3 regions of the Streptomyces sp. MK37H genome follow, and region 1 is predicted to be linked to each of the others. Evidence: predicted binding sites of a transcription regulator. Region 1 holds the regulator's gene; each other region holds the start of a gene.

Region 1 (7,059 bases):
TGACGTCCTTGTCGTTGTCGGTCCTGCCGTGGCAGTCCACCCGTGCGTCGGTCTCCCCGGCCCGCTCGCTCTGCGAGGGCGAAGCGGCACCCGCCGTACGGCCGTGCCTGAACTCGGCGTTGCAGCTCATCCAGCGGACGCCGACACCGCCCCGCTCCAGCGCCTCGGTGGCGACCTGGTCCGTGGTGATCGCGACCGTCACGGAGCTGATGCCGCCGCCCGTCGGCTCACATGCCGTCACCGCGGCCACCGCCGCACCGACCGCCGCGACGGCGAACAACGTCCGTCCCCCGCTTGCCTGCCGTGCCCGTCGTACCTGCCTTGCCTGGCTCAATACCCCCATAGGGGATAGGTTCCCATCGGCCGGCGCGAACCGGAAGGCCGTCCTCGGCCAGGTGCGGGCGTACCCGGCGAGGGGCCCCGGAGGGGGCCTGTCACCCCCAGCGGCCGGTGCGGCCGAGCAGCAGCGCGGCGGCCGCCGTTCCGGCCGTGGAGGTGCGCAGCACGCTCGGGCCCAGCCGGTACGGCCGCGCGCCCGCCTCGGCGAAGGCCGCCAACTCCTCGGGGGACACGCCCCCTTCGGGCCCGACCACCAGCACGATCTCGCCACTCGCGGGCAGTTGGGCCGTCGCGAGCGGTTCCCCGCCCTCCTCGTGGAGCACGGCAGCGAATCGGGCTTCGGCGAGAAGCCGGGCAACCTGCCGGGTCGTCATCGCGTCCGTGACCTCGGGGAAGGTCAGCCGACGGGACTGCTTGCCCGCCTCGCGCGCGGTCGACCGCCACTTGCCGAGCGCCTTGAGGCCGCGCTCGCCCTTCCACTGGGTGATGCAGCGGGCGGCCGACCACGGCACGACGGCGTCCACGCCGGTCTCCGTCATGGTCTCCACCGCCAGCTCGCCCCGGTCGCCCTTGGGCAGCGCCTGGACGACGGTGATCCTCGGGTCCGGGGCCGTCTCCCGGCGCACCTCGTCCACCGCGATCTCCAGCCGGTCCTTGCCCTCGACGGCCGCCACGGTGCCCTGGACGCCCGTACCGTGGCCGTCCGTCAGCACCACCGGCTCACCGACGCGCAGCCGCCTTACGGACACCGCGTGGCGCCCCTCCGGGCCCTCCAGCCAGACCCGGGCCCCCGCGGCCGCCCCCGCCAGGGAGTCGGCCACGAACACCGGGGCGGTCACGACACCGCACCCCGCTGGGGCTGAAGGCCCAACGCGGCCCGCGCCGCGTCGAGTTCCACCGCGAGTGTCTCCACCAGCCGCGCGGCGGGCAGGTCACGCACCAGCCGGTGGCCCTGCCCGGCCCACAGCGCCATCCCCTGGGGGTCGCCCGCCTTGGCGGCCGCCTTACGGAGGCCGGAGGTCATGTGGTGCAGCTGGGGGTAGGCGGCGGGCGCGTACGGGCCGTGCTCGCGCATGAAGCGGTTGACCAGACCCCGGGCCGGGCGCCCGGAGAAGGCGCGGGTCAGCTCGGTGCGGCCGAACAGCGGATCCGTCATCGCCTGCTTGTGCAGGGCGTTCGCCCCGGACTCGGGGCACACCAGGAACGCGGTCCCCAGCTGGGCCGCGGCCGCGCCCGCGGACAGCGCGGCGGCGATCTGCGAACCGCGCATGATTCCGCCCGCCGCGATGATCGGGATCTGGACGTACTCACGGACCAGCGTGATCAACGACAGCAGCCCGAGCCCGACACCCATCCCGTCCGCGGCCGGGTCATTGCTGTACGTGCCCTGGTGGCCGCCGGCCTCCACGCCCTGCACACAGACGGCGTCGGCGCCCGCCCACTGGGCGGTCTGCGCCTCGACGGGCGAGGTCACGGTCACGACCGTACGGGTGCCGACCTTGGCGAGGGCGTCGAGGACGGCGCGGGTCGGGCAGCCGAAGGTGAACGAGACGACCGGAACGGGGTTGTCGAGGAGCACGGCCAGCTTGGCGTCGTACGCGTCGTCCGAGCCCGACTCCGGGTCGCCCAGCGAGGTCTCGTACCAGGCCGCCTCGCCCGTGAGCCGCTCGCCGTAGGCCGCGACGGCTGCCGGGTCGGGGTTGGGCGGCTGCGGCATGAACAGATTCATGCCGAAGGGCCGGGCGGTCAGCCCCCGCAGCTGTTTGATCTCCTCATACATCGCCTCCGGCGTCTTGTAGCCGGCGGCGAGGAAACCGAGGCCACCGGCCTCGGAGACAGTGGCGGCGAGCTGCGGGCAGGAGGCTCCACCCGCCATCGGCGCCTGCACGATCGGGTACCGGTAAAGATCGGTCAGCGCGGAGGACATGGCCACATCGTGTCATGCCCTCCGCACCGGCTCACCACCGGATCACCGCCCGTTGAACGAGTCCTTCAGCCGCGAGAACAGCCCCTGCTGCCCCGGCTTGAACTCGCCGGTCGGGCGCTCCTCGCCACGCAGCTTGGACAGCCGCCGCAGCAGCTCCTCCTGCTCCGGGTCCAGCTTGGTCGGGGTGGTCACCTCGACGTGCACGATCAGGTCGCCCCGGCCGCCGCCGCGCAGATGGGTGACGCCGCGCTGGTGCAGCGGGACCGACTGGCCGGACTGGGTGCCGGGCCGGATGTCGATCTCCTCCAGGCCGTCCAGCGTCTCCAGCGGCACCTTGGTGCCCAGCGCCGCCGCCGTCATCGGGATGGTCACCGTGCAGTGCATGTCGTCGCCGCGCCGCTGGAAGACCGGGTGCGGGAGCTCGTGAATCTCCACGTACAGGTCGCCCGCCGGGCCGCCGCCCGGGCCGACCTCGCCCTCACCGGCCAGCTGGATCCTGGTGCCGTTGTCCACACCGGCGGGGATCTTCACCGTAAGGGTGCGCCGCGAGCGGATCCGGCCGTCGCCCGCGCACTCCGGGCACGGGGTCGGCACCACGGTGCCGAAGCCCTGGCACTGGGGGCACGGCCGCGAGGTCATGACCTGGCCCAGGAAGGACCGCGTCACCTGGGAGACCTCGCCACGGCCACGGCACATGTCACAGGTCTGCGCCGAGGTGCCCGGCGCCGCGCCCTCGCCGCTGCACGTCGTGCAGACGACCGCGGTGTCGACCTGGATGTCCTTGGTGGTCCCGAACGCGGCCTCGCTGAGCTCCACGTCCAGCCGGATCATCGCGTCCTGACCGCGCCGGGTCCTGGAACGCGGACCGCGCTGCGAGGCGGTGCCGAAGAACGCGTCCATGATGTCGGAGAAGTTGCCGAAACCCGCGCCGAAGCCGCCGGCGCCACCGCCGCCCGGCCCGGCGTTCGGGTCCCCGCCCAGGTCGTAGACCTGCTTCTTCTGCGGGTCCGACAAGACCTCGTAAGCGGCGTTGATCTCCTTGAACCGCTCCTGGGTCTTCGGATCCGGGTTCACATCCGGATGCAGCTCGCGGGCGAGCCGCCGGAATGCCTTCTTGATCTGGTCCTGCGAGGCATCACGAGGCACGCCCAGGACTGCGTAGTAGTCCGTCGCCACTTACGACTCCGCCAGGATCTGTCCGACGTAACGTGCCACTGCGCGTACCGCTCCCATCGTTCCGGGGTAGTCCATGCGGGTCGGTCCGACCACGCCGAGTTTGGCGACCGCCTCGTCGCCGGAACCGTAGCCGACCGCGACGACCGAGGTGGCAGTGAGCCCCTCGTGAGCATTCTCATGCCCGATCCGCACGGTCATACCCGAGTCCTTGGCCTCGCCCAGCAGCTTGAGGAGGACGACCTGCTCCTCGAGTGCCTCCAGAACGGGCCGGATCGTCAGGGGGAAATCATGCACGAAACGCGTGAGGTTCGCGGTGCCGCCGATCATCAGCCGCTCCTCGGTCTCCTCCACGAGCGTCTCGAGCAAGGTCGCCAGCACGGTCGAGACGGTCCCCCGGTCCTCCTGTTCGAAGGACTCCGGAAGATCCTGCACCAACTGCGGCACATCCGCGAAACGCCGCCCCACGACCCGGCTGTTGAGCCGGGCGCGCAGATCGGCGAGCGAATCCTCGGTGACCGGGGTGGGGCAGTCGACCATGCGCTGCTCCACCCGGCCGGTGTCGGTGATCAGCACCAGCATCACCCGGGCCGGGGCCAGCGGGAGCAGTTCCACATGGCGCACCGTCGAGCGGGTCAGCGACGGATACTGCACCACCGCCACCTGCCGGGTCAGCTGCGCCAGCAGCCGGACCGTGCGCCCCACCACGTCGTCGAGGTCGACCGCACCGTCCAGGAAGTTCTGAATGGCCCGCCGCTCCGGGCTGGACAGCGGCTTGACTCCGGCCAGCTTGTCCACGAAGAGGCGATAGCCCTTGTCCGTGGGGATCCGCCCGGCGCTCGTATGCGGCTGGGCGATGAAGCCCTCGTCCTCAAGAGCGGCCATGTCATTACGCACCGTGGCCGGGGAGACCCCCAGCCGGTGCCGCTCGGTGAGCGCCTTGGAGCCGACCGGCTCCTCCGTCCCCACATAGTCCTGGACAATGGCACGCAGCACCTCGAGTCTGCGTTCGCTGAGCACCCCGCGCACCTCCAGTCCAGCGGTCTCATCAGGTCGTCCGTCTGGCACTCACCGGGCACGACTGCCAGAGCCCCTCCGCCAGTGTACGGCGGGGTGCGGTGGCATGGGCAAGAGCCGCCGTCGGCAGCAACTCTCCCCCATCCCCGTTGAGCTAGCGTCGCGGTATGGAGACGTGTTGGGAAGAGGCGGGCTGGGAGCGACTCGCGCCCGGTGTGGCCCGCCGTCGGATGCCGGAGTGGGACGAGACGGTCGGCGTGGTCGTCGGCCGGACCGACATCCTCGTCGTGGACACCGGCGCGACCCTGCGCGCCGGGGCCGAGCTGCGCTCCGGGATCACCCGGCTGACCGGCCGCCGCCCCACCCGGATCGCGCTCACCCATCCGCACTTCGACCATGTCCTGGGCTCGGCCGCCTTCGCGGGCTGCGAGGTCTACGGGGCCACGGGCCTGGACGAGCTGCTGCGCCGTGAGCGGGAGACGCTGCGCGAGGACGCGATCCGCCACGGGGTGGACCGGGACGCCGCCACCGAGGCCGTGGACCATCTGGCCTCCCCGCACCACCTGGTCTGCGGGGAGCTCAGCCTCGACCTCGGCGGCCGTACGGTGCTGCTGGCCAATGTGGGGCCCGGCCACACCGCCCATGACCTGGCCGTCCTGGTGCCCGGCCGGCCCGAGGTGGTCTTCTGCGGCGATCTGGTGGAGGAGTCCGGCACACCCCAGGCCGGGCCCGACGCGATCCCCGGCCACTGGCCCGCCGCCCTTGACCGGCTGCTCGCCCTCGGCGGCGCGGACGCGAGGTACGTCCCGGGGCACGGCTCCGTGGTGGACGCCGCGTTCGTACGGGCCCAACGCGACGAACTGGCCGCCCGCTTCGGCGTGTCCGGCTGACCGTCGCTCTAGTCGTTCGCCTAGTGGTTCGCCCGGTTGTGCGCCTGTGGGAGCGGGTGGCCGTCGCGCGCTATCGTCATCCGGATGCGACAGTACGACCCGGACCTGACCCCGCCCTGGAAGCGGCAGCGGCCCGCCCCCGAGGTCCCCGCCGAACCGGACCTCGTCGTGGAGGAGGTCACCACCGGATTCTGTGGTGCCGTGATCCGCTGCGAGAAGAGCGCCCAGGGTCCGACGGTCACTCTGGAGGACCGCTTCGGCAAACATCGCGTCTTCCCCATGGAGCCGCGCGGTTTTCTGCTCGAGGGGCGTGTCGTCACCCTCGTACGCCCGCGCGCGGCGGCCCCCAGCGCGCCGCGGCACACGGCCTCGGGGTCGATCGCCGTTCCGGGAGCCCGTGCGAGGGTCGCCCGCGCGGGGCGCATCTATGTCGAGGGGCGCCATGACGCGGAGCTGGTCGAGCGGGTCTGGGGCGACGATCTGCGCATCGAGGGCGTCGTCGTGGAGTACCTGGAGGGCGTCGACGACCTGCCCGCCATCGTCGACGACTTCTCCCCCGGCCCGGACGCCCGGCTCGGCGTCCTCGTCGACCATCTGGTGACGGGCTCCAAGGAGTCCCGTATCGCCGCGCAGGTCACCGGCGAGCATGTGCTGGTCCTCGGTCACCCCTACATCGACATCTGGGAGGCCGTGAAGCCGTCCTCCCTCTCCATCCCGGTCTGGCCGACGGTGCCGCACGGCCAGGACTGGAAGAAGGGCGTCTGCCGCGCCCTGGGCTGGCCGGAGAACACCGGGGCCGCCTGGCAGCGGATCCTGTCCTCGGTCCACTCCTACAAGGACCTCCAGCCGGAGCTGCTGGGGCGGGTCGAGGAATTGATCGACTTCGTGACGGCATCACAGGGCTGACGGCCTCCGTACGGGGCTGACCGGCTTCGACGGCACCCTGACCGTGTGTGTCGGCCTGACGGCCTCCGTACGGGGCTGACGGCCTCCTTACGGGCTGACGGCCTCCGTACGGGCTAATGGGCTCCCGTAAGGGCTAACGGCCGCCGTAAGGGCTCCCGTACGGGCTGACGGCCCCGCCTCAGTCCACCAGGTCCCGCACCACCGCGTCCGCCAGCAGCCGTCCCCGGAGCGTGAGCACGGCCTGCCCGCGCCCGTACGGCTCCGGCTCCAGCAGGCCGTCCTCCAGGGCCCGTGCCGCGGCCGCCGCCCCGGCCGGGCGCAGCAGCTCCAGCGGGCAGCCCTCGGCCAGCCGCAGCTCCAGCAGGATCCGCTCCACCCGGCGCTCCTCGGCGGACAGCAGCTCCCGGCCCGCGCCGGGCGACCGGCCCTCGCCCAGGGCCTGTGCGTACGCCCCGGGGTGCTTCACGTTCCACCACCGCACACCGCCCACATGGCTGTGCGCGCCGGGGCCCGCGCCCCACCAGTCGGCGCCGCGCCAGTACAGCTCGTTGTGGCGGCAGCGCCCGGCGGGCGAGGTGGCCCAGTTGGAGACCTCGTACCAGGCGAACCCGGCGGCCGACAGGGTCTCCTCGGCGATCAGATAGCGGTCCGCGTGCACATCGTCGTCGGTCATCGGCACCTCGCCGCGCCGGATCCGCCGCGCCAGCTGGGTGCCCTCCTCCACGATCAGCGCATACGCCGACACATGGTCCGGGCCCGCCCCGAGCGCCGCCTCCAGGGAGGCCCGCCAGTCCGCGTCGCTCTCCC
Region 2 (7,059 bases), on a different contig from region 1:
GCAGCAGCCGTACCGCCGCCGCGTCGGCGATCCGGACCGGCGCCGAGACCATGGCGGGGCGGGGGCCGCCCCGCCGCTCCTCACCCGCGGGCGCGGGTGCCCGGGAGGACACCGCGTGCGTGTGCCCCCGGCCGGACGGTGCGGCGGCCGCGAGTGCGGCGGCCGTCAGCGCCAGCCCGGCCGCCATCGCCCGGCGGCGTCGCCGCACGGTCCGCCGCAGCCCGAATCCGCCGGTGCGCCCGGTGCGCACCGGATCGAAGCGGGGCACCGCACGGGCCGGGGGAGCGGAGCGGGGTAACGCGAGGGTGGGGGACGGATGGGACATGGCACATCACCGCCTGCCGTGAGGGTCCGGGTGCTTCTGGCCCCCTCACCATGCCCGTCCCCACCCGATCCCGCTCGGGCCTGTGGATGGCCACCGGGCTGTGGATAACTCGGCCACCCGCGCGGGCGACACCCCGCCCGACTGCCCCCGCACCGCGCCTACGGAAGCTCGATCCCCAGGTCCCAGCCGTCGTGGGCGTGGGTGCACAGGCAGTCCCGGGCGGAGGTCTCCGGCAGCCTGCCCACCGCGTCGAAGAGCACCTCGCGCAGTCGGCCCACGTTCTCCCCGAAGACCTTCAGCACCTCGGTGTGGGTGACGCCCTCGCCGGTCTCGACCCCCGCGTCCAGATCGGTGACCAGCGTCAACGACGTGTAGCAGAGCCCCAGTTCACGGGCGAGTACCGCCTCCGGGTGGCCCGTCATGCCGACCACCGACCAGCCCTGCGCCGCGTGCCAGCGCGATTCGGCGCGGGTGGAGAAGCGCGGCCCCTCGATCACGCACATCGTCCCGCCGTCCACCGGCTCCCAGCCGCGTCCGCGCGAGGCGTCCACGGCCGCCTTCCGCCCCACCGGGCAGTACGGGTCGGCGAAAGTGGTGTGCACAACATTCGGGATCCGGCCGTCCGGCAGCTGCTCGCCGTCGAAGTAGGTCTGCGTACGCCCCTTCGTGCGGTCCACCAGCTGGTCCGGGACGAGCAGCGTGCCAGGTCCGTACTCCGGCTGCAGCCCGCCGACCGCGCACGGGCCGAAGACCTGCCGCACCCCGAGCGAGCGCAGGGCCCAGAGGTTGGCGCGGTAGTTGATGCGGTGCGGCGGCAGATGGTGCTTGCGGCCGTGCCGCGGGAGGAAGGCGACCCGGCGCCCCTCGATGTCGCCGATGACGAGCGAGTCGCTCGGCGCCCCATAGGGAGTCTCCATGGTGATCTCGGTCACGTCGTCGAGGAACGTGTAGAACCCCGATCCCCCGATGACCCCTATGTCTGCTTGCCTGCTGGTCTCGACCATGTGATCACCCTAGCCACCCGCGCCTATGCGAACGACACCCCGCCAACTCCTGGTGGAGGTGGCGGGATGTCGAAGAAGCCGAAGAACCAGGCGGCCGGATCAGGCGGCCGAGCTCGACGTCGAGGACGACGAAGACGACGAAGACCCCGACGACGAAGACGTCGAGGAGGAGGACGAGGAAGAGGAGTCCGAGGACGAGTTCGAAGACGCGGAGGACGACGAGTCGGAGCTGTCGCTCTTCGCCACCTGCTTGCTGGAGCCGCCGCTCGAGCTGCTGGAGGAGGAGCGGCTGTCGTTCCGGTAGAAGCCGGAGCCCTTGAACACGATGCCGACCGCCGAGAACACCTTCTTCAGGCGTCCCTTGCAGTTGGGGCACTCGGTGAGCGCGTCGTCGGTGAACTTCTGCACCGCCTCGAGGCCCTCGCCGCACTCGGTGCACTGGTACTGGTAGGTCGGCACGTTCTTCCTCCTGGCACTCTCACTCAATGAGTGCTAACGACGCTCCATAGTGCAGCATTCCCGCCCGTCAGTCCACTGGGACGAGACATACGGTGATCGAACACACCGCCCGAGGCGGCCCCCGACAGGCCCCCTCAACCCGCTCCCATGCCCAGCCAGCCCGCCAGCTTGCCACCCCGGCCCACCGCCCGCAGCCGCCGCTCCGCCGCGTCGCGCACCGGGTCCGTGGCCACCACCAGCAGCTCGTCGCCGCGCCGCAGCATCGTCGAGGGCAGCGGTACGAAGCTGGTCTCGTCCCGGACCACCAGGGTGACCGCGGCCCCCGGGGGCAGCCGCAGCTCGCCGACCTCGACGCCGTGCATCTTGGACGACTGGGGGATCGACACCGACAGCAGATGGCCGCGCAGCCGCTCCAGTGGCGCGGACTCGATGCCCAGGTCGGCCGGCTCGGGCTCCTCGAGCCGCAGCCGGGGGGCGAGCCGGGGCAGCGTCGGCCCCTGGACCAGGGTGTAGACGATCACCAGCACGAAGACGATGTTGAAGATCCGGCGGCTGTCGGGCACGTCGTTGACCACCGGGATGGTCGCCAGCACGATCGGCACCGCCCCGCGCAGCCCCGCCCAGGACAGCAGCGCCTTCTCCCGCCAGGGCAGCCGGAACGGCGCCGTGCTGACCAGGACCGACACCGGGCGGGCCACCACGGTCAGCACCAGCCCCACCGCGAGGGCGGGCAGGACGTCATCGCCCAGTTCGTGCGGGGTGACCAGCAGTCCCAGCAGGACGAACATCCCGATCTGGGCGAGCCAGCCCAGCCCCTCGGCGAAGCCGCGCGTCGCCGGCCAGTGCGGCAGCCGTGCGTTGCCCATGATGAGCGAGGCGAGATAGACGGCCAGGAAGCCGGAGCCGTGCGCCAGCGAACCCCCCGCGTAGGCGGTCACCGCGATGGCGATCACCGCGATCGGGTACAGACCCGAGGCGGGCAGCGCCACATGCCGCAGGCCGAAGGCGCCCAGCCAGCCGACCGCGATGCCGATCACCGCGCCGATGGCCAACTCCAGGGCGATCGTGCCGATCAGGGAGTACCAGGACTCCATGGGGCCCTGGCTGGAGAAGGCGACCACCAGGATCACCACAGGGGCGTCGTTGAAGCCCGACTCGGCCTCCAGGACGCCCGTGAGCCGCTTGGGCAGCGGCACCGTGCGCAGCACCGAGAAGACCGCCGCCGCGTCCGTGGACGACACCACCGCGCCGATGATCAGCGCCTGCCGCCAGTCCAGTCCCACCACATAGTGCCCCGCCGCCGCGGTGATCCCCACGCTCACCGCGACGCCCACGGTGGACAGGGCGGCGGCTGCCGGCAGGGCGGGTTTGATCTCGCCCCACTTCGTGCCCAGACCGCCTTCGGCCAGGATGACGACCAGCGCGGCGTAGCCGAGGATCTGCGTCAGTTCGGCGTCGTTGAAGGTGACGCCGATCCCGTCCGTGCCGATGGCGACGCCGATCCCGAGATAGATCAGCAGCGTGGGCAGTCCACTGTGCGATGACACCCTTACGGCCGCCACCGCGAAGAGCAGGACGAGGGAGCAGATCAACAGCAGTTCATTGAGGTGGTGAACAGTCAGGGGCCGACCCTTTCTCGCGGGAGCGGAGGGAACGCTGCGAAGGGGGTCCCCACCGACCGGAACTTCATTGCCTTATCTAACATTTTACGGGATCTTGACGCGAGCCTCCCACGAGAAGGCTTCACCGAGGTGTACGAGCCCGGGCGGTGGCCGGTGCAGGGCGTCAGTCATGACTCCGCGTAGGGGCGGCGACAGCGCTGCGCCTATGGTTGCTCCAGCACTCCAGGTTCACCCTGCCCCTCGAAGGACAGCGATGCCCGCCAACACAACCGGCTCTTCTCCCAAAAAGAAGAAGAGTCGACGTCTCCGCCTGATCGTGATCGCAGTCGTGCTGCTGCTCGTCGGGGGCGTCGGCTACGGCGCGTACTGGAGCATCAGTACAGTTCGAGCCTCATTCCCGGAGACCACGGGATCGCTGCAGCTGAAGGGGTTGTCCGGCCCCGTGCAGGTCAAACGTGACGGCTACGGGATACCTCAGATCTACGCCGGCACCTCCGAGGACCTCTTCCGCGCCCAGGGGTTCGTCCAGGCCCAGGACCGCTTCTGGGAGATGGACGTCCGCCGTCATATGACCGCGGGCCGGCTCTCGGAGATGTTCGGTTCCGGCCAGGTGGAGACCGACGCGTTCCTGCGCACCATGGGCTGGCACCGGGTGGCCAAGCAGGAGTACGACACCAAGGTGTCGGCCGCCACGAAGAAGTATCTGCGGGCCTACTCCGACGGCGTCAACGCCTACCTCAAGGACCACCAAGGGGACGCGCTGTCCGTCGAGTACGCGGCGCTGGACTTCGAGAACGACGGCTACAAGCCCGAGAAGTGGACCCCGGTCGACTCGTTGGCGTGGCTGAAGGCGATGGCCTGGGACCTGCGCGGCAACATGCAGGACGAGGTGGACCGCGCCCTGGCCTCCAACCGGCTCAGCGCCAAGCAGATAGACGAGCTCTACCCGTCCTACCCGTACAGCCGGAACAAGCCGATCGTCCAGGGCGGCGCCGTCAACGGGGTCACGGACGAGTTCGACCCCAAGGGCACCCCGGCCGGCTCCACGAGCGGTACGGGCGGCACCGGCTCGGTGGACGGAGGGGCCACCGGAGCCGCTCAGGGGCTGCAGACGCAGCTGTCCTCGCTCTCCAAGACCCTGGACGACGTCCCGGCGCTGCTGGGCCCGAATGGGACCGGTATCGGCTCCAACTCGTGGGTGGTCTCCGGCAAGTACACGACCACCGGCAAGCCGCTGCTCGCCAACGACCCGCACCTGGCGCCCCAGCTGCCGTCCGTCTGGTACCAGATGGGGCTGCACTGCAAGCAGGTCACCAGCGCGTGTCCGTACGACGCGGCGGGCTTCACCTTCGCAGGTCTGCCAGGTGTGGTCATAGGTCACAATCAGGACATCAGCTGGGGCATGACCAACCTCGGCGCCGATGTGAGCGACCTGTACCTCGAGAAGGTCACCTCCGACGGCTATCTCTACGACGGCAAGCAGGTCCCGTTCACCACCCGCGAGGAGACCATCAAGGTCGCGGGCGGCGCGAGCCGTAAGATCACCGTCCGCACCACCAACAACGGCCCGATCGTCTCCGACCGCGACGACGAGCTCGCCGACGTCGGTAAGAGCGCCCCGGTGGGCACCGGCGCCGATGACGTGGCCCCCGACCGCGGCGACGGCTACGCGGTGGCGCTGAAGTGGACCGCGCTGAACCCGTCCAACACCATGGACTCGATCTTCAAGCTCAATACCGCCAAGAACTTCAGCGACTTCCGTAAGGCGGCCCGCGACTTCGCGGTCCCCTCCCAGAACCTCATCTACGCCGACACCAAGGGCAACATCGGTTACCAGGCGCCCGGTCAGATCCCGGTGCGCTCCAAGGGCGACGGCCGTTACCCGGCGCCCGGCTGGGACTCGCGCTACAAGTGGAGCAAGTACATCCCGCAGTCGGCGCTGCCCTGGGAGCTCAATCCCGATCGCGGCTATATCGTCACCGCCAACCAGGCCGTCATAGACAAGAAGAACTACCCGTATCTGCTGACCGACGACTGGGGCTACGGCGCGCGGAGCCAGCGCATCACCGACCTCATCGAGTCGAAGGTCAAGGACGGCGGGAAGATCTCCACGGACGACATGCAGTCCCTGCAGATGGACAACAGCAGCGAGATCGCCAAGCTGCTGACGCCCTATCTGCTGAAGATCGAGGTCAAGGACGACTACGTACGGCAGGCCCAGAAGCTGCTGGAGAGCTGGGACTACACCCAGGACTCGGACTCGGCGGCCGCCGCGTACTTCAACGCCGTCTGGCGCAACACCCTCAAGCTGGCCTTCGGCGACAAGCTCCCCAAGGAGCTGCGAGTCAAGGGGGAGTGCCTGCGGGTGCGCCCGGCCGACGACTCGGGTCCGTTGGAGGACCTGAACGGTAACGCCCGGCTGGTGCGCGAATGCGGTAGGCGCGACCCCGACATGGCCCAGCCCGACGGCGGCGATCGCTGGTACGAGGTCGTGCGCAAGATCATCAAGGACCCGAAGAACGACTGGTGGAAGACGGCGGGCACCCGCAACAAGCCCGGCGCCACCAACCGTGACGAGCTGCTGGGGCAGGCCATGCGGGCCGCGCGCTCCGAGCTCACCGCCAAGCTGGGCAAGGACATCAACAGCTGGAGCTGGGGCCGGCTGCACCGGCTGACGCTGAAGAACCAGACCCTGGGCACTGACGGCCCCGGCGTGGTGCAGTGGCTCCTCAACCGGGGCCCGTGGAACCTCTCCGGCGGCGAGGCGGCGGTCAACGCCACCGGCTGGAACGCGGCGGGCGGCTACGACGTCACCTGGGTCCCCTCGATGCGGATGGTCGTCAACCTCGACAACCTCGACAAGTCGCGCTGGATCAACCTCACCGGCGCCTCCGGCCACGCCTACAACGCGCACTACACGGACCAGACCGAGAAGTGGGCGAAGGGCGAGCTGCTGCCCTGGGCGTTCAACAAGAGCGCCGTGGACAAGTCGACGGAGGACGAGCTGGCGCTCACCCCGTAGCGATCCATGGAGCACCCGGGGCCCGCACGGGGTCCCGAAGGGCCCGGTGGCCGTCTGAGGGGCGTTTCCGCCCCCGGCCGGCCCCCGGGCCCGTTCGACCCTCGCGGCCCCGCCGGCAGACGCCTCCGGGCGCCTTCAGCGGGGCCGCGGCGTGAAGCGGTGGAGGCCCGACGGCGTCACCGCCGCGTGCACCGGACGGTCGTGTGCCTCCTCGGGCACCTCGTCCAGCAGTTCGCCGTCGTACAGCAGCACCACCAGCGCCGGATCGGCCCCCGCCGCCGCCAGCCGGGCGAGCACCCGGTCGTACGAGCCGCCGCCGCGGCCCAGCCGCATCCCGCGCCGGTCCACCGCGAGCCCGGGCAGCAGCACCACGTCCGCCCCGGTCACCGCCTCGGGGCCGAGCCGCGGCCCCTCGGGCTCCAGCAGGCCGCGCCGGGCGGGCGCCAGTCGCCCGGGCCCCTCGTCCTCGCCCCAGTCGAGATCGTCGTCCCCGAGCAGCACCGGAAGCAGCACCCGGACCCCGCGGGCGCGCAGGGCCTCCCTCAGGGCGTGCGTACCGGGCTCGCCGCCCACGGACACATAGGCCGCCACCGTGGCCGCCCCGGCGAGCTCGGGAAGCTCCAGGGC
Region 3 (7,059 bases), on a different contig from region 1:
GACGCCGCCCTCGAGACCGGCGTTCACCGCGATCTGCTTCAGCGGGGCCTCCAGGGCCAGGCGCACGGCCTGGGCACCGGTGGCCTCGTCGCCCTCGAGCTCCAGCTTCTCGAAGACCGATACGGTCTGGAGCAGGGCCACGCCACCACCGGCGACGATGCCCTCCTCGACGGCGGCCTTGGCGTTGCGCACCGCGTCCTCGATGCGGTGCTTGCGCTCCTTGAGCTCCACCTCGGTGGCGGCACCGGCCTTGATGACGGCCACGCCGCCGGCCAGCTTCGCCAGGCGCTCCTGGAGCTTCTCGCGGTCGTAGTCCGAGTCCGAGGACTCGATCTCGGCGCGGATCTGGTTGACGCGGCCCTGCACCTGCTCGGTGTCGCCGGCGCCGTCCACGATCGTGGTCTCGTCCTTGGTGACCGTGATCTTGCGGGCACGGCCGAGCAGGTCGAGACCGGCGTTCTCCAGCTTGAGGCCGACCTCCTCGGAGATGACGGTGCCACCGGTAAGGATGGCGATGTCACCGAGCATGGCCTTACGGCGGTCACCGAAGCCCGGGGCCTTGACGGCGACGGACTTGAAGGTGCCACGGATCTTGTTGACGACCAGGGTCGCCAGGGCCTCGCCCTCGACGTCCTCGGCGATGATCAGCAGCGGCTTGCCCGACTGCATGACCTTCTCGAGCAGCGGGAGGAGGTCCTTCACGCTGCTGATCTTGGAGTTGACGATCAGGATGTACGGGTCGTCGAGCGACGCCTCCATACGCTCCATGTCCGTCGCGAAGTACGGGGAGATGTAGCCCTTGTCGAAGCGCATGCCCTCGGTGAGCTCGAGCTCGAGCCCGAAGGTCTGCGACTCCTCGACGGTGATGACACCTTCCTTGCCGACCTTGTCCATCGCCTCGGCGATGAGCTCACCGATCTGGGTGTCGGCGGCGGAGATGGAGGCGGTGGAGGCGATCTGCTCCTTGGTCTCCACGTCCTTGGCCTGCTCGAGCAGCTGGGCGGAGACGGCCTCGACGGCCTTCTCGATACCGCGCTTGAGCGCCATCGGGTTGGCGCCCGCGGCGACGTTGCGGAGGCCCTCCTTGACCAGCGCCTGGGCGAGGACGGTCGCGGTCGTCGTGCCGTCACCGGCGACGTCGTCCGTCTTCTTCGCGACCTCCTTGACCAGCTCGGCGCCGATCTTCTCGTACGCGTCCTCGAGCTCGATCTCCTTGGCGATGGACACACCATCGTTGGTGATCGTGGGGGCGCCCCACTTCTTCTCGAGGACGACGTTACGGCCCTTGGGGCCGAGGGTGACCTTGACGGCGTCGGCGAGCTGGTTCATCCCGCGCTCGAGGCCGCGCCGCGCCTCCTCGTCGAACGCGATGATCTTGGCCATGTGAAGTGGTCCTCCCAGAGACGGGGTGGATTGCTCCGGACCGCGCTGGCGCCCGCGACGGACGGCCTACCTGCCGCGCGGTTCCTTGCCCCGCATGGCCTGGCGGGCCTCACCGACCCGGTCCTTCTGTCACTCTCAACGTCAGAGTGCTAACGCCAATGATTAGCACTCGGGCCCATCGAGTGCAAGCGCCCGAAGGGCGTCCTTGAGGGGTGGCGGTCGGGCGACGGGTGGGCGCAAGCGCCCGAAGGGCTCCTAAAGGGGTGGTGGGGATGCATGGGTACCCGGGCATGCCGAAGACCCGGGCATGCCGAAGGGTCCGTACCCCGTCAGGGACACGGACCCTTCTGACTGTTCGTTTCAGCTGCGTCGCGTCGGCGCGTCAGCCTACGGCCACGCGGACCATGTCGGCCTGCGGGCCCTTCTGACCCTGCGAGATCTCGAACTCGACCCGCTGGCCTTCCTCGAGGGTGCGGTACCCGTCCATCTGGATCGCGCTGTAGTGGACGAACACGTCCGCACCACCGTCGACCGCGATGAAGCCGTACCCCTTCTCCGCGTTGAACCACTTGACGGTGCCCTGAGCCATTCCTAACTCCCCTATTGCTGGCCCTTGCGCAGGACCGCACTCCGCGGACCCGGGTCAGACCTCACCCCCCGGATGTGGGGGGTGTGCGCCGGAACGCGTCGACCGCCGCTGAATGTATCCGTCCCAACGCCCTCTGCAACAGGTCAATCGGACGAGAATTCTGGGCACGGTCGAACGGTTAAAAGTGAGAAATTATGTGAAGTTCGGGCAAGCCGGACCGGACATAAGGAACCAACCCGACAATTCGTGCTCACACTTTACGCACAACTTGACGAGTTCTCATATGTGGCTCCGACCCCGGAGCCCTCGGGGAATCCGGGCAACTGTATCGCGATTCCACACACGGAATCGCCCCGTCCGGTTGTCCCCGGACGGGGCGATGCCAAAGGTGAGGAGGGGGACGCGGGGTCAGCAGCCGCCCGCGACCGCCGGGATGATCGAGATCCCGGCACCGTCCGGGGTCGCCGTGGCCAGGCCGTCGGCGAAGCGGACGTCGTCGTCGTTGACGTAGACGTTCACGAAGCGGCGGAGCTTGCCGGTGTCATCCAGGACGCGGGCCGAGATGCCCGCGTGGTTCTTCTCCAGGTCCGCCAGGACCTCGGCGAGGGTCGCGCCCTCGGCCGGGACCTCGGCCTGGCCGCCGGTGTAGGTGCGGAGGATGGTCGGGATTCGGACGTTGACGCTCATGCGAGGCCAGCCTCTCGGAACGAGTCAAGGGTGGGGCGGATGATGGCGGAGGGACCCGTGGTGGGGGCCACCGCGTCGAGGGTCTTGAGGCCGTCGCCGGTGTTGAGCACGACGGTCGTCAGGGACGGATCGAGCAGACCGTCCTCGATCAGCTTCTTGGTCACGCCGACGGTCACGCCGCCCGCGGTCTCCGCGAAGATCCCCTCGGTGCGGGCCAGCAGCTTGATGGCGTCGACGATCTGCTCGTCGTTCACGTCCTCCACCGCGCCGCCCGTACGGCGGGCGATGTCCAGGACGTACGGGCCGTCCGCGGGGTTGCCGATGGCCAGCGACTTGGCGATGGTCCGCGGCTTCTGCGGCCGGACGACGTCATGGCCGGCCTTGAAGGCGGCGGAGACCGGGGAGCAGCCCTCGGCCTGGGCGCCGAAGATCTTGTAGGGCCTGTCCTCGACCAGACCGATCGCGATCAGCTCCTTCAGCCCCTTGTCGATCTTGGTGAGCTGGGAGCCGGAGGCGATCGGGACGACGATCTGGTCCGGCAGCCGCCAGCCGAGCTGCTCGCAGATCTCGTACGCCAGGGTCTTGGAGCCCTCGCCGTAGTACGGCCGCAGATTGACGTTGACGAAGCCCCAGCCCTCGCCCGCCGGGTCGCCGATCAGCTCGCTGCAGAAGCGGTTGACGTCGTCGTAGGTGCCCTCGATGCCGACCAGGTCGCCGCCGTAGACCGCGGCCATGACGACCTTGCCCGCCTCCAGGTCGTGCGGGATGAAGACGCAGGAGCGGAAGCCCGCGCGGGCGGCCGCGGCGCCCACCGCACCGGCGAGGTTGCCGGTGGAGGAGCAGGAGAGGGTGGTGAAGCCGAAGGTGCGGGCGGCCTGGACGGCGATGGCGACGACCCGGTCCTTGAAGGAGTGGGTCGGGTTCCCGGAGTCGTCCTTGATGTGCAGCTCACCGGTGACGCCGAGCTCACGGGCGAGGTTGTCGGCCTTGACCAGCTGGGTGAAGCCGGGGTTCAGGCTCGGCAGATCCGCCACGTCCGCCGGGACGGGCAGCAGCGGGGCATAGCGCCAGATGCTGTTCGGACCGGCCTCGATGCGTCGGCGCAGCCCCTCCGGGTCGCCGGCCGGGAGCTCGTACGCGACCTCGAGGGGCCCGAAACAGGCCTCGCACGCGAAGATCGGACCCAGCTCGAAGCGCTCACCGCACTCCCGGCAGGACAATGCGACCGCGGGGCCGAAGGCACCGGAGGTGGAGGAGGTGGTTGAGCTTTCTACTGACTGCACGGCCATGGATGGCGAGGCCCTTTCTCCTCATCTTCCTCGCGACGCATTTCGCCACGAGACGGAATTGGCACCTTCCCGAGCTGGGAGCCTCGCTGCGGAATGCGAGATCAGCTGGAGGGTTGCCGGGGCTTCAACGGGCCGTTCCCTCTGCCCCTCTGGATGAGCGGTATGGCACCGGGCGGACCCGGGCGTTTGTCAGCATGAGCGTCATCGGTACGTCGGTAAACATCGAGGTCGACCCCGACATACGACGGTCATGCGCGTTGTTCAAGACTGTAACCGAAGGCCCGGATGGTTGAGGTAGCCGTCCGATGCGCGAGATGGATCACAGCGATCACAGCAGGGGAGACACACAGGTGCTGGATGAGGTGGAGCGCTGGCTGAAGCGTCGCTCCTGGTCGGCCGACGACCGTCCGCTGGGTCGCCTGCTGGCCGCGAAGCGGGCCGCGGCGACGAGCGTGAGCGTGGTCCTGCCCGCCCTGAACGAGGAGGCCACGGTCGGCGAGATCGCCGACACGATCCGGCGTGAGCTGATGAGCGAGGCGATGCCGCTGGTGGACGAGCTGGTGGTACTGGACTCCGGTTCCACGGACCGCACCGCCGAGGTCGCCGCGGCGGCGGGCGCCACCGTCGTCCCCCGTGACTCGCTGCTGCCCCGGCTGCCCGCGCTGCCCGGCAAGGGCGAGGTGCTGTGGCGGTCCCTGCTCGCCACGAGCGGCGACATCGTCTGCTTCATCGACGCCGACCTGCGGGAATTCGAACCGCGCTTTGTCTCGGGGATCGTCGGTCCGCTGCTGACCGACCCCGCGCTGCAGCTGGTGAAGGGCATGTACGACCGCCCGCTCGGCGAGATGGCGGGCCAGGGCGGCCGGGTCACCGAGCTGGTCGCCCGACCGCTGCTGAATCTGCACTGGCCCCAGCTGGCCGGGTTCGTCCAGCCGCTGGGCGGGGAGTACGCGGCGCGCCGCTCGCTGCTGGAGCGGCTGCCCTTCCCGGTCGGCTACGGCGTCGAGCTGGGGCTGCTGGTGGACGCGCTGCACACGGTGGGGCTCGACGCGCTCGGCCAGGTGGACATCGGGGTGCGCAAACACCGCCACCAGGACGGGCAGGCGCTCGGCCGGATGGCGGCCGCGATCTACCGCACGGCGCAGCTGCGGCTGGCCCGGGGCCACTTGGTGCGGCCGCGACTGACCCAGTTCGACCGGGGCGAGAACGGCTTCGAGCCGCGCACCACGGCGGTGGACACCGAGGAGCGGCCGCCGATGATCGAGATCCCGGAGTACACGGCGCGGCGCGCGGCGTGACGCCGGGCTGCGGCTAGGCGCCCACGGAGGGACAGCGCTCTGGCCACCCACGGAGGGACAGCGCCCTGGCGCCCACGGAGGAATGGCGTCTTGGCGCTTACGTGGCCGGAACCGGAATAGCACCTACGGGGCAAGAAACCGTACGTACGTTTGCGCGGGGCCGCGCCTGGCTAGGCTCGCGACATGGTAGTTCCGCGCACCGCTCCGATCCTGGTCGCGTCCAACCGCGGCCCGGTCTCGTACACCCTGGGCGAGGACGGCTCGCTCACCGCCCGGCGCGGCGGTGGCGGGCTGGTCTCCGGGCTCAGCGCGATCGGCCCCGAATCGGGCGGGGTGTGGGTGTGCGCGGCGCTCGGCGAGGGCGACCGCGAGGCGGCCCGGCGGGCCGGGGACAGCCATCTGAACCCCGGTGACACCGGCGGCCAGCAGGTGCGGATGCTCGACATCGCGCCGGACGTCTTCGCCGCCGCGTACAACGGCGTCGCCAATTCGGTGCTGTGGTTCATCCACCATCTGCTCTACCAGACCCCGGTCGAGCCGGTCTTCGACGCGGAGTTCACCGAGCAGTGGGCGGCCTACGAGAGCTATAACGCGGCCTTCGCGGACGCGCTCGCCCAGGAGGCGGTGGACGAGGCCGTCGTCCTGGTGCAGGACTACCACCTGGCGCTGGTGCCCGCGATGCTCCGCGAGCGCCGCCCCGATCTGCGGATCGGCCACTTCTGCCACACCCCCTGGGCCCCGCCGGACTACTACCGGCTGCTGCCGGACGAGGTCGCGGCGAGTGTGCTGCGCGGCATCCTCGGCAGCGACCGCGCCGCGTTCCACACCGAGCGCTGGGCCACCGCCTTCGCCGACTGCTGCGAGGCGGTGCTGGGTGCGGAGATCGTCCGGGACGGGGGTGGGGACGGCGACGGTGGTGGCACGGTGACGGCCGTGCGCTTCGAGGGCCGGGAGACCCGGCTGGGCGTCCACGGCCTGGGCGCCGACGCGGACTTCCTGCGGGAGCGGTCGCGCCAGGCCGATGTGGACGAACGGCTGAGCAGTCTGCGGGCGCAGATCGGGCCGGGCCGGAAGTCGATCGTCCGGGTGGACCGCACCGAGCTGTCCAAGAACATCGTGCGCGGGCTGCTGGCCTACCGGCGGCTGCTGGAGACCCGCCCCGAGTGGCGCGAGCGCGTGGTGCACGTGGCCTTCGCCTACCCCTCGCGCCAGGACCTCGCGGTCTACCGCGACTACACCGAGCGGGTGCGACGGATCGCGGACGAGATCAACGAGGAGTACGGCACGGAGGGCTGGACTCCGGTCGCCCTGCATGTGAAGGACGACTTCGCCCGGTCCCTCGCGGCCTACCGGCTGGCGGACGTGGCGCTGGTCAACCCCATCCGGGACGGGATGAACCTGGTGGCCAAGGAGGTCCCGGTGGTCTCCGAGCGGGGCTGCGCGCTGGTGCTGTCCCGGGAGGCGGGCGCGTACGCCGAGCTGGGCGAGGACGCGCTGGTGGTGAACCCGTACGACGTGGAGGGCACGGCCCGGGCGCTCCACGAGGCGCTGCGCATGAGCGACGCCGAGCGCGCGGACCGCACGAAGCGGCTCGCCGCCGCGGCGATCGCGCTACCGCCACAAGCGTGGTTCCTGGCGCAGCTGCGGGCGCTGTGACGGCTTGGTCCGGGTGACCAGCGCGCCCCGGGCGCCAGGCGTGACCCGGGTGACCAGCGCGACCCGGGCGCCAGGCACGACCCGGCTTACAGGCGCGGCCCGGGCGCCAGGCGCGATCCGGGCGCCAGGCGCGGCCCGGGTGACCAGCGCAACCCGG

What was found. The regulator HrcA, encoded in region 1, represses chaperone genes, less so after heat shock. The targets are predictions, from matches to a motif close to TTNGCACTCNGNNNNNCNGAGTGCNAA.
Region 2: the regulator HrcA is predicted to act here: its motif matches at 1,799-1,825, upstream of GWI24_RS22385 (FmdB family zinc ribbon protein).
Region 3: the regulator HrcA is predicted to act here: its motif matches at 1,546-1,572, upstream of groL (chaperonin GroEL).

What each region holds. Positions count from the first base shown of each region.
Region 1 is NZ_JAAAYH010000024.1:30,912-37,970, reverse strand. It holds gene GWI24_RS06220 (hypothetical protein) at 1-280, opposite strand, end outside; gene GWI24_RS06215 (16S rRNA (uracil(1498)-N(3))-methyltransferase) at 435-1,178, opposite strand; gene GWI24_RS06210 (nitronate monooxygenase) at 1,175-2,266, opposite strand; gene dnaJ (molecular chaperone DnaJ) at 2,309-3,442, opposite strand; gene hrcA (heat-inducible transcriptional repressor HrcA) at 3,443-4,459, opposite strand; gene GWI24_RS06195 (MBL fold metallo-hydrolase) at 4,624-5,346, shown strand; gene GWI24_RS06190 (DUF3097 domain-containing protein) at 5,431-6,252, shown strand; gene hemW (radical SAM family heme chaperone HemW) at 6,431-7,059, opposite strand, start outside.
Region 2 is NZ_JAAAYH010000160.1:4,971-12,029, reverse strand. It holds gene GWI24_RS22395 (RcpC/CpaB family pilus assembly protein) at 1-325, opposite strand, end outside; gene GWI24_RS22390 (S-methyl-5'-thioadenosine phosphorylase) at 484-1,329, opposite strand; gene GWI24_RS22385 (FmdB family zinc ribbon protein) at 1,429-1,788, opposite strand; gene GWI24_RS22380 (potassium/proton antiporter) at 1,923-3,410, opposite strand; gene GWI24_RS22375 (penicillin acylase family protein) at 3,664-6,432, shown strand; gene GWI24_RS22370 (5-formyltetrahydrofolate cyclo-ligase) at 6,568-7,059, opposite strand, start outside.
Region 3 is NZ_JAAAYH010000219.1:1,352-8,410, forward strand. It holds gene groL (chaperonin GroEL) at 1-1,383, opposite strand, end outside; gene GWI24_RS26820 (cold-shock protein) at 1,766-1,972, opposite strand; gene GWI24_RS26825 (MoaD/ThiS family protein) at 2,381-2,659, opposite strand; gene thrC (threonine synthase) at 2,656-3,948, opposite strand; SAM riboswitch class I at 3,967-4,108, opposite strand; gene GWI24_RS26835 (glucosyl-3-phosphoglycerate synthase) at 4,299-5,246, shown strand; gene GWI24_RS26840 (trehalose-6-phosphate synthase) at 5,430-6,902, shown strand.